DNA from 2 places in the Thauera sp. DNT-1 genome. Region 2 is predicted to be linked to the other one. Evidence: predicted binding sites of a transcription regulator. Region 2 holds the regulator's gene; the other holds the start of a gene.
What was found. Region 2 encodes LexA, which represses DNA repair genes until DNA is damaged. Its sites were predicted from a motif close to ACTGTATNTANATACAGT; they were not measured.
Positions count from the first base shown of each region.

Region 1: ACZ5PP_RS01410 (error-prone DNA polymerase) is a predicted target of LexA. The motif match lies at 2,072-2,089, and genes of this name have one in related genera.

Region 1 is NZ_AP043752.1:303,624-308,032, reverse strand. It holds gene ACZ5PP_RS01420 (ABC transporter permease) at 1-830, opposite strand, end outside; gene ACZ5PP_RS01415 (ABC transporter substrate-binding protein) at 929-1,900, opposite strand; gene ACZ5PP_RS01410 (error-prone DNA polymerase) at 2,096-4,409, shown strand, end outside.
Region 2 is NZ_AP043752.1:782,431-786,839, forward strand. It holds gene ACZ5PP_RS03710 (peroxiredoxin) at 1-406, opposite strand, end outside; gene ACZ5PP_RS03715 (zinc-dependent alcohol dehydrogenase family protein) at 627-1,664, shown strand; gene lexA (transcriptional repressor LexA) at 1,724-2,332, shown strand; gene imuA (translesion DNA synthesis-associated protein ImuA) at 2,355-3,173, shown strand; gene ACZ5PP_RS03730 (Y-family DNA polymerase) at 3,287-4,409, shown strand, end outside.

The DNA.
Region 1 (4,409 bases), 480 kb from region 2:
ACCAGCACCGCGGTGACGAGGTTGAGGTCCTGCGCCTGCAGGCCGATGAAGTCGGAATTGAGCGCGAGCGCGATGAAGAAGCGATACACGATGGCGCCAACGATCACCGCGATCGTCGCCAGGTAGAGCTTGCGCGAGGGCAGCAGGCTCTCGCCCACGATCACCGCCGCGAGACCGATGACGATCGTTCCCACGCCCATCGAGATGTCGGCGCCGCCCTGGGTCTGCGCGAACAGCGCCCCGGCCAGGCCCACCAAGGCGTTCGACAGGGCCATGCCGGCCAGGATCGCCATGCCGGTGTTGACGCCCTGCGCACGCGCCATGCGCGCGTTCGAGCCCGTCGCGCGGATCGCCAGGCCACTCTGGGTGGCGAAGAAACCGTCGAGCGCGAGCTTGACCGCCAGCACCACGAAGACGAGCAGCAAGGGCCGGAACACGTAGTCGGCGAGCGCCTCGGGCTGCAGCAGGTTGAACACGGTGGGTTCGGTGATCAGCGGCACGTTGGGCTTGCCCATGATGCGCAGGTTGATCGAGTACAGGGCGATCATCATCAGGATGCTGGCGAGCAGGTCCATGATCTTGAGGCTGACGTTGAGCCAGCCGGTGATCAGCCCGGCGATCGCGCCGGCAAGCGTCGCCGCGATGGTCGCGGTGAAGGGGTCGTGGCCGGCGGCGATCATGGTCGCGGCGACGGCGCCACCGAGCGGGAAGCTGCCATCCACGGTGAGGTCGGGAAAGCGCAGCAGCCGGAAGGAGATGTACACGCCGAGGGCGACGAGGCTGAAGATCAGGCCGATCTCCAGCGCCCCGAGCAAGGTGTAGAGCGACATTGGGGGATTACCGTTGGTGAGGATCGAGCGGAACGCGCGCCGGGACGCGTCCCCCGCGGCCGGGCATCGACGGCCGCGCGGGGATGCGGGCGACCCGCTTACTGGACGACCTTGGCAGCCGACTTGACGAGGTCTTCCGCCAGGGTGATGCCCTGCTTCTGCGCCGCAGCCGGGTTCACCTGCAGCGACAGCTTGTTGCTGGTCTCGGATGCGATCGCACCGGGCTTCTCGCCCTTAAGGATGCGAACCACGATCTCGCCGGTCTGCACGCCGAGGGCCTTGTAGTCCATGCCGTAGGCCGCGACCGCACCGCGCGCCACGCTGTCGGTGTCGGCGGCCACGAGCGGGATCTTGGCGTCCATGCCCACCTTGACCAGGGCCTCGTAGGCCGACACGACGTTGTTGTCGGTGCTGGTGTAGAACACGTCGGCCTTGCCGATCAGGCTGCGCGCCGCCGAGCCGACGTCCACCGAGCGCGGCGCCGCGGCTTCGACCAGGCTCAGGCCGTGCTTGGGCAGCAGCTCGCGCAGCTGCTCGACCACGACCACCGAGTTGGCCTCGCCCGGGTTGTAGACGATGCCGACGCGCTTGGCGGCGGGCACGACGCGCTTGATCAGCTCGACCTGCTTGCCGAGCTCGAGGGCATCCGACACCCCGGTGACGTTGGTGCCCGAGGGCTGCATCGAGGGCACCAGCTTGGCCACCACCGGATCGGTCACCGCCGAAAACACCAGCGGGATGTCCTTGGTCGCGGCCGCGACGGCCTGCGCCGAGGGGGTGGCGATCGCGACGATCACGTCGGCCTTGTCGCCGACGAACTTGCGTGCGATCTGCGCCGCGGTGCCGGTGTTGCCCTGGGCGCTCTGATACTGCCACTTCAGGTTCTTGCCGTCCTCGTAGCCTGCCGCGGCCAGCGCCTCCTTGACCCCGTCGCGCACCGAATCGAGCGCGGGATGCTCGACGATCGCGGTGATGGCGACCGACTTCTGCTGTGCGTACGCCGGCATCGCCGTCGCGAACGCGAGCGCCAGCGCGCCGAACAGGACCTTGCGGGACAGGGGGAAGGACATGGAGGTCTCCTTGGCAGCCTTGCGGCCGGGAATTCTTCGAAAAAGGTACCAGGCCGGCATCTTGGCCAGCACGGTGTTGCAAAGGACGCGAGTTTAACAGCAGGTCCGGATTGCGCGATTGCGGTGGACCCGCAATCGCCGTGGAGGACACTCGCCCGACTTGCCTGATGAACTGTATTTTTCTACAGTCAACGCATGCTTCCCGCCTACGCCGAACTCCACTGCCTGAGCAACTTCAGCTTCCAGCGCGGCGCCTCGCACCCCGAGGAGCTCGTCGCGCAGGCGGCAGCCTTCGGCTACAGCGCGATCGCCCTCACCGACGAATGCTCCTTCGCCGGCGTGGTGCGCGCCCACCGCGCGCTGCAGGCCCTGCCCGAAGCCGGCCGGCCGCGCCTGATCGTCGGCTGCGAGCTGCGCCTCGCCGACGGGCCCTGCCTCGTCCTGCTCGCCGCCGATCGCGCCGGCTACGGCCGGCTCTCGCGCCTGCTCACCCAGGCCAGGCGGAGCGCCGACAAGGGCCGCTACCACCTCACGCGCGCGATGCTCGACGCCACCCGCGCAGACGAGGCGGCCGCCGAAGCCCTGCCCGGCTGCCTGGCGCTGCTGATCCCACCCGAGGAATTCCCGCCGCCGGGTGCCGCCGGCGACGCGGCCGTCGCCCTGCGCAGCGAAGCGCGCTGGCTGGCGAAGCGCTTCCCCGGACGCTCCTGGATCGCCCACACCCCGCGCCTGGACGGACGCGATCCCGCCCGCCTGCACTGGATCCTGCGCATCGCCCAGGCCACCGGCGTCCCTGCGGTCGCTGCCGGCGGCGCACTGATGCACGAGGCCGCGCGGCGCCCGCTCGCCGACGTGATGAGCGCGCTGCGCCTGCACTGCAGCGTGGCCGAGGCCGGCCTGGCGCTCGCGCCCAATGCCGAGCTGCGCCTGCACGAGCGCGCGACCCTCGCCCGCCGCCATCCTCCCGAGCTGCTCGCCGAGACCGTGGCGGTGGCGGCGCGCTGCCGCTTCGACCTCGACGAGCTGCGCTACGAGTACCCCGCCGAGCTCGTCCCCGCGGACGAGACCCCGACGCGCTGGCTGCGCCGGCTGGTCGAGGGCGGGCTGGCCTGGCGCTACGGCAAGGCCGGCAAGGAGCGCCGCGCAGCCGCGCCTGCCACGATCGCGGCCGCACCGCCGCCGGCCGAAGACCCCGCCCCGCCCACGGTGCGCGCGCAGATCGAGCACGAGCTCGCGCTCATCGCCGAGCTCGGCTACGAGCCCTACTTCCTCACCGTGCACGACATCGTGCGCTTCGCCCGCGAGCGCGGCATCCTGTGCCAGGGCCGCGGCTCGGCGGCCAACTCGGTGGTGTGCTGGGCACTGGGCATCACCGAGGTCGATCCGCAGCTGGGCATCATGCTGGTCGAGCGCTTCATCTCGCGAGAGCGCGACGAGCCGCCCGACATCGACGTCGACTTCGAGCACGAGCGCCGCGAGGAGGTCATCCAGTACCTCTACCGCAAGTACGGCCGCGAACGCGCCGCGCTCGCCGCCACCGTGATCCGCTACCGCGCACGCAGCGCGCTGCGCGACGTCGGCCGCGCGCTCGGCCTCGACGAGACGCAGATCGAGCGCCTCACCCGCGAGCACCACTGGTTCGACGGCCGCCACATCCTGCCCGAGCGCCTCGCGGAGGCCGGGCTCGACCCCGCCAGCCCGGTCACGCAAAGGCTGGTCGCACTCACCGAGGAACTCATCGGCTTTCCGCGCCACCTCTCCCAGCACGTCGGCGGCTTCGTCATCGCGCGCGGCCGGCTCGACGAGCTGGTGCCGGTGGAGAACGCCGCCATGTCCGATCGCACCGTGATCCAGTGGGACAAGGACGACCTCGACGCGGTCGGCCTGATGAAGATCGACGTGCTCGCGCTCGGCATGCTGTCGGCGCTGCGTCGCGGCCTCGCCCTGGTGTCGGCATGGCGCGGCGAGGCGCTGACGCTGGCGACCATCCCGCGCGAACGAAAGGAGGTCTACGAAATGCTGTCGCGCGCCGATTCGGTCGGCGTGTTCCAGGTCGAGTCGCGCGCGCAGATGACCATGCTGCCGCGCCTGAGGCCGCAACGCTTCTACGACCTGGTGGTGGAAGTCGCGATCGTGCGCCCCGGCCCGATCCAGGGCGGCATGGTCCATCCCTACCTGCAGGCGCGCGAGCGTGCGGCGCGCGGCGAGGATCCGTTGGACGGCCTGCGCGAAGAGATCCGCGGTGTGCTGGCGCGCACGCTGGGCGTGCCGATCTTCCAGGAGCAGGTGATGCAGCTCGCGGTGGTCGCGGCCGACTTTACCGGCGGCGAGGCCGACCAGCTGCGCCGCGCGATGGGTGCCTGGCGGCGCAAGGGCGAGCTCGAGCGCTACCGCCAGAAGCTGCTCGACGGGCTGGCGAACAACGGCTACGACCCCGACTTCGCCCAGCGCCTGTGCCAGCAGATCGAGGGCTTCGGCAGCTACGGCTTTCCCGAATCCCACGCCGCCA
Region 2 (4,409 bases):
AGAGCGCGTGGCGGATCCTGCCCTGCTTGTCGATCACGAAGGTCGACCGCCGCACGCCCATCTTCTTCATCCCGTCGACTTCGCGCTCATGCCATACGTTGTAGAGCCGGCACACCTCGGTGTCCGAATCGGAGAGCAGGCGGATCGACAATCCTTCCTGGTCGCGAAACTCGGCGTGGGTCAGGCAATCGTCCGGGCTCACGCCGACCACGATGCAGTCGTAGCGGGCGAACTCGTCGTCGTGGTCGCTGAAATCGGCGGCCTGACGCGTGCAGCCCGGGGTCTTGTCGCGAGGGTAAAAGTAGAGAACCACATTGTGCTTGCCGGCCACCGACGCGAGGTCGAAAATTTCCATGTCGGCATCCGGCAACGAAAACGCGGGGGCGATGTCTCCGCTCTGCAGCATGTGTTCTCCCTGATGTGGGCCGGATTCTAGCCGAGACCCCAGGCGAACACTACCGCCGGGACCGCAGGCTTCGGACTGGTCGAGCATGGGGGTCTCCTCCCTTTTCCTTGTCGTCGTGTCGGGTGCCGCGATGCGGCTCCGTGTCCAACGAATAGCCCAGATCGGGGCCGTACTCAAGTCGCAGCGCACCATCGTTCCGCCTGTCCTGGAGACCGCAAGCATGCCCCGGCCCCATCCGAACGCCCCCGCCAAGCCCCCCGCCGGCATGCGCGCGATGCAACTCGAACGCCCCGGCGAGGCCCTGCGCGCGGTGCATCTGGCGGTGCCGCGCCCCGGCCCCGGGCAGGTGCTGCTGCGGGTGGAGGCCTGCGGCGTGTGCCGCACCGATCTCCACCTCATCGACGGCGAGCTGCCCGACCCGGTGCTGCCGATGATTCCCGGCCACGAGATCGTCGGCCGCGTGGTCGAGCTGGGCGAAGGCGTCGGCGACGCCGCGGGCATGGCGCCGGGTCAGCGCATCGGCGTGCCCTGGCTGGGGTGGACCTGCGGGCATTGCGGCTTCTGCGCCAGCCAGCGCGAGAACCTCTGCGACGCGGCGCGCTTCACCGGCTACCAGATCCAGGGCGGTTATGCCGAATACACCGTGGCCGACGCACGCTACTGCTTCCCGATCGACGAGGCGCTCGACGCCGCCGAGGCCGCGCCGCTGCTGTGCGCCGGCCTGATCGGCTATCGTGCGCTGGAGATGGCGGGCGCCGCGCGCCGCATCGGCCTCTACGGCTTCGGCGCGGCCGCCCACATCATCACCCAGGTGGCGGTGTGGCAGGGTCGCGAGGTGTACGCCTTCACCCGTCCCGGCGACAGCGCAAGCCAGGCCTTCGCCCGCCGGCTCGGCGCCTGCTGGACGGGCGCGGGCGAAGAGCGCCCCCCGCACCCGCTCGACGCCGCGCTGATCTTCGCCCCCGCCGGCGAGCTCGTCCCCGCCGCGCTGCGCGCCGTCGCCAAGGGTGGCACGGTGGTGTGCGCGGGCATCCACATGAGCACCATCCCCGCCTTCCCCTACGACATCCTGTGGGGCGAGCGCCGCATCGTCTCGGTCGCCAACCTCACCCGCCGCGACGGCGACGAATTCCTCGCCCTCGCGCCCAGGGTGCCGGTACGCACCGAGGTCGTCCGCTTCGCCCTCGAGGACGCCAACGAGGCGCTCGAGCGCCTGCGCCGCGGCGCGCTGCAGGGGGCGGCGGTGCTGCTGCCCTGAATTCCGCTTGCCAGCGCTGCGGGACTGTTTAAAATTACAGCCATCCCATGGAGGCTGTCATGACCGCCCGTAGCGAAAACCTCACCGCGCGCCAGCAGGAAATCCTCGATTTCATCCGCTCCACCGTCGAGTCCGAAGGCCGCCCGCCCACCCGCGCCGAGGTGTGCACCGCCTTCGGCTTCCGCTCGCCCAACGCCGCCGAGACCCACCTGCGCGCGCTCGCCGCCAAGGGCGCGATCCTGCTCGAGGAGGGGCGCGCGCGCGGCATCCGCCTGGCCGAGGCGCTCGGCCTGCCCCTGGTCGGCCGCGTCGCCGCGGGCAGCCCCATCCTCGCCGCCGAACACGTCGAGGCGCGCTATCAGCTCGACCCCGCGCTGTTCTCGCCCAGGGCCGACTACCTGCTGCGCGTGCGCGGCATGAGCATGCGCGACGCCGGCATCCTCGACGGCGACCTCATCGCGGTGCATCGCAACAGCGAGGCGCGCAACGGCCAGATCGTGGTCGCCCGGGTGGACGACGACGTCACCGTCAAGACCCTGCAACGCAAGGGCCCGGTGGTCGAGCTCCTCCCCGCCAACCCGGACTACACCCCGATCGTCGTGGACACCCGCCGCGAGCCGCTGGTCATCGAAGGCGTCATGGTGGGGCTGATCCGCAAGGACCACTGAGCGAGCCGATGCCGCACCCGCCATGGCCCTCCCGCTCCAACGCCACGCCGACGCGTCGCTGCGCGCCGTAGCTCCTGCCGCCACCGGCACGCATGGCGTGCTCGCCGGCCTGCCTGCGGGCAGCGTGTGGCAGGCGAGCCGGCTCGCAGGCGCCGCAGGAGCGGTGCTGCCGACCGGCTTCTCCGCGCTCGACGCCGAGCTGCCCGGCGGCGGCTGGCCGGCCGGGGCGCTCATCGAGCTCCTCGCCGACCGCCCCGGCGTCGGCGAACTGAGCCTGCTGCTGCCGCTGCTCGGCGCCACCCCGCCCGCATGCTGGATCGTCTGCATCGCCCCGCCGCTGCTGCCCTACGCTCCCGCGCTGGCGAACGCAGGCGTGCCGCTGGCGCGCCTGCTCGTGGTGCGCCCCGAGCGCCGCGAAGACCTGCTGTGGGCCGCACGCCAGGCACTGCTGTCGGGCAGCTGCGCCTGCGTGCTGGCGTGGCCGCAGCGCATCGACAACACCGGACTGCGCCGCCTGCAGCTGGCCGCCGAGGAAAGCGCCACCCCGCTCTTCCTCTTCCGTCCCGGCAGCGTCGCCGGCCAGCCTTCGCCGGCGGTGTTGCGGATTGCGCTCGCCCCGCAGCCCGAAGGCCTGCAGCTACGCATCCTCAAGCGCCGCGGACCGCTCGCCGCCGCGCCGCTCGTGCTCGCCCTGCCGCCCGGGGCCAGCCCGGTACCGAAGGCATCCCGCGCAGGGCAATCCCCCCGGATGCCCCTCTCGGCAGCTTCCCACCCTACTGCATCCACCACCGTCGCCCCCGTCGCGCCTGCATGCAAACCGGAAGCGCGGCGTTTTCTGTAGGAGCGACGCCAGTCGCGATCGGCGGCCTTCCTCCACCCGCCGCAATCGTTTCGTCGCTCCAACCGCAGCCCTCGCTGCCGACCGATTCAAACACCTCGACGCGGAGCGTTTCCATGTTGTGGCTGGCGATCCTGTTGCCGGCGTTGTCGCTGCAGGTCTTCACACGCGGCGTACGCGCCGCCCCACCGCTGGCGATCCTGTCGCCCCGGGGCCGGGTGCTGGCCGCCAGCGCGGCGGCGAGCGCGGCCGGCATCGAACCGGGGCAGCGTGCGGCGAGCGCCCTCGCCTTGCTGCCCGAACTGCGCCTGCAACCGCACGAGCCAGCGCGCGAAGCCGAAGCCCTCGCCGAGATCGCCACCTGGGCCGGGCGCTTCAGCCCGCGGATCAGCCTGTCCGCAGCGGACGCGGTGCTGCTGGAGATCTCCTCCTGCCTGCGCCTGTTCGGTGGCACGGCACAGATCGAATCCGCCTTGCGCGAAGGCCTTGCCGAGCTGGGCTTCACGGCCCTGCTGGCCTGCGCACCCACTCCACTGGCCGCGCGCTGGCTTGCACGGGCGGCCGCTCCTTCCGCCCTCTCCTGCCCCCCGACCGACGCGGCACTCCCCACCGACGCCGCCGGGCAAGACTGGCGCGCTGCGCTCGACCCGCTGCCGCTCGAACTCCTGAGCGAGGAAGACGCCTGCGACGCCGCCACGCTGGAGTTGCTCGCCGGACTCGGCCTGCGCACCCTTGGCGAGCTTCGCCGCCTGCCGCCCGCCGGACTCGCCCGCCGTGGTGCGCAGGCGGCCGCGCGGGCGCTGGCGCGGGCGCGCGGCGAGCTCGCCGATCCACGCCCCTGGTTCGAAGCGCCGCTGCGCTTCCACCACGGCATCGCCCTGCCCGCGCCGGAACTTCACGCCGAGGCCCTGCTCTTCGCCGCACGCCGCCTCTTCGCCAGCCTTGCCGCCTGGCTCGATGCCCGCCACGCGGCAGTCGACCGCTTCCGCCTGCGTTTCGGCCACGGCTCGCGACCGCCCACCGAACTCGAGTTCGCGCTCGGCCGCCCAAGCCGCGACGAGGGGCACTTCGCCCTGATCGTGCGCGAACGCCTGGCCATGCTCGAGCTGTCCGCCGAGGTCGACTCGATCACCCTGTGTGCGGAAAGCCCCGTGGCTGCCGACCCGCGCGCCCGGGACCTGTTCGGCGATCCTGCCCAGGCCGGAGAGGACGCCGCCCTGCTGCTTGCCCGCCTGCAGG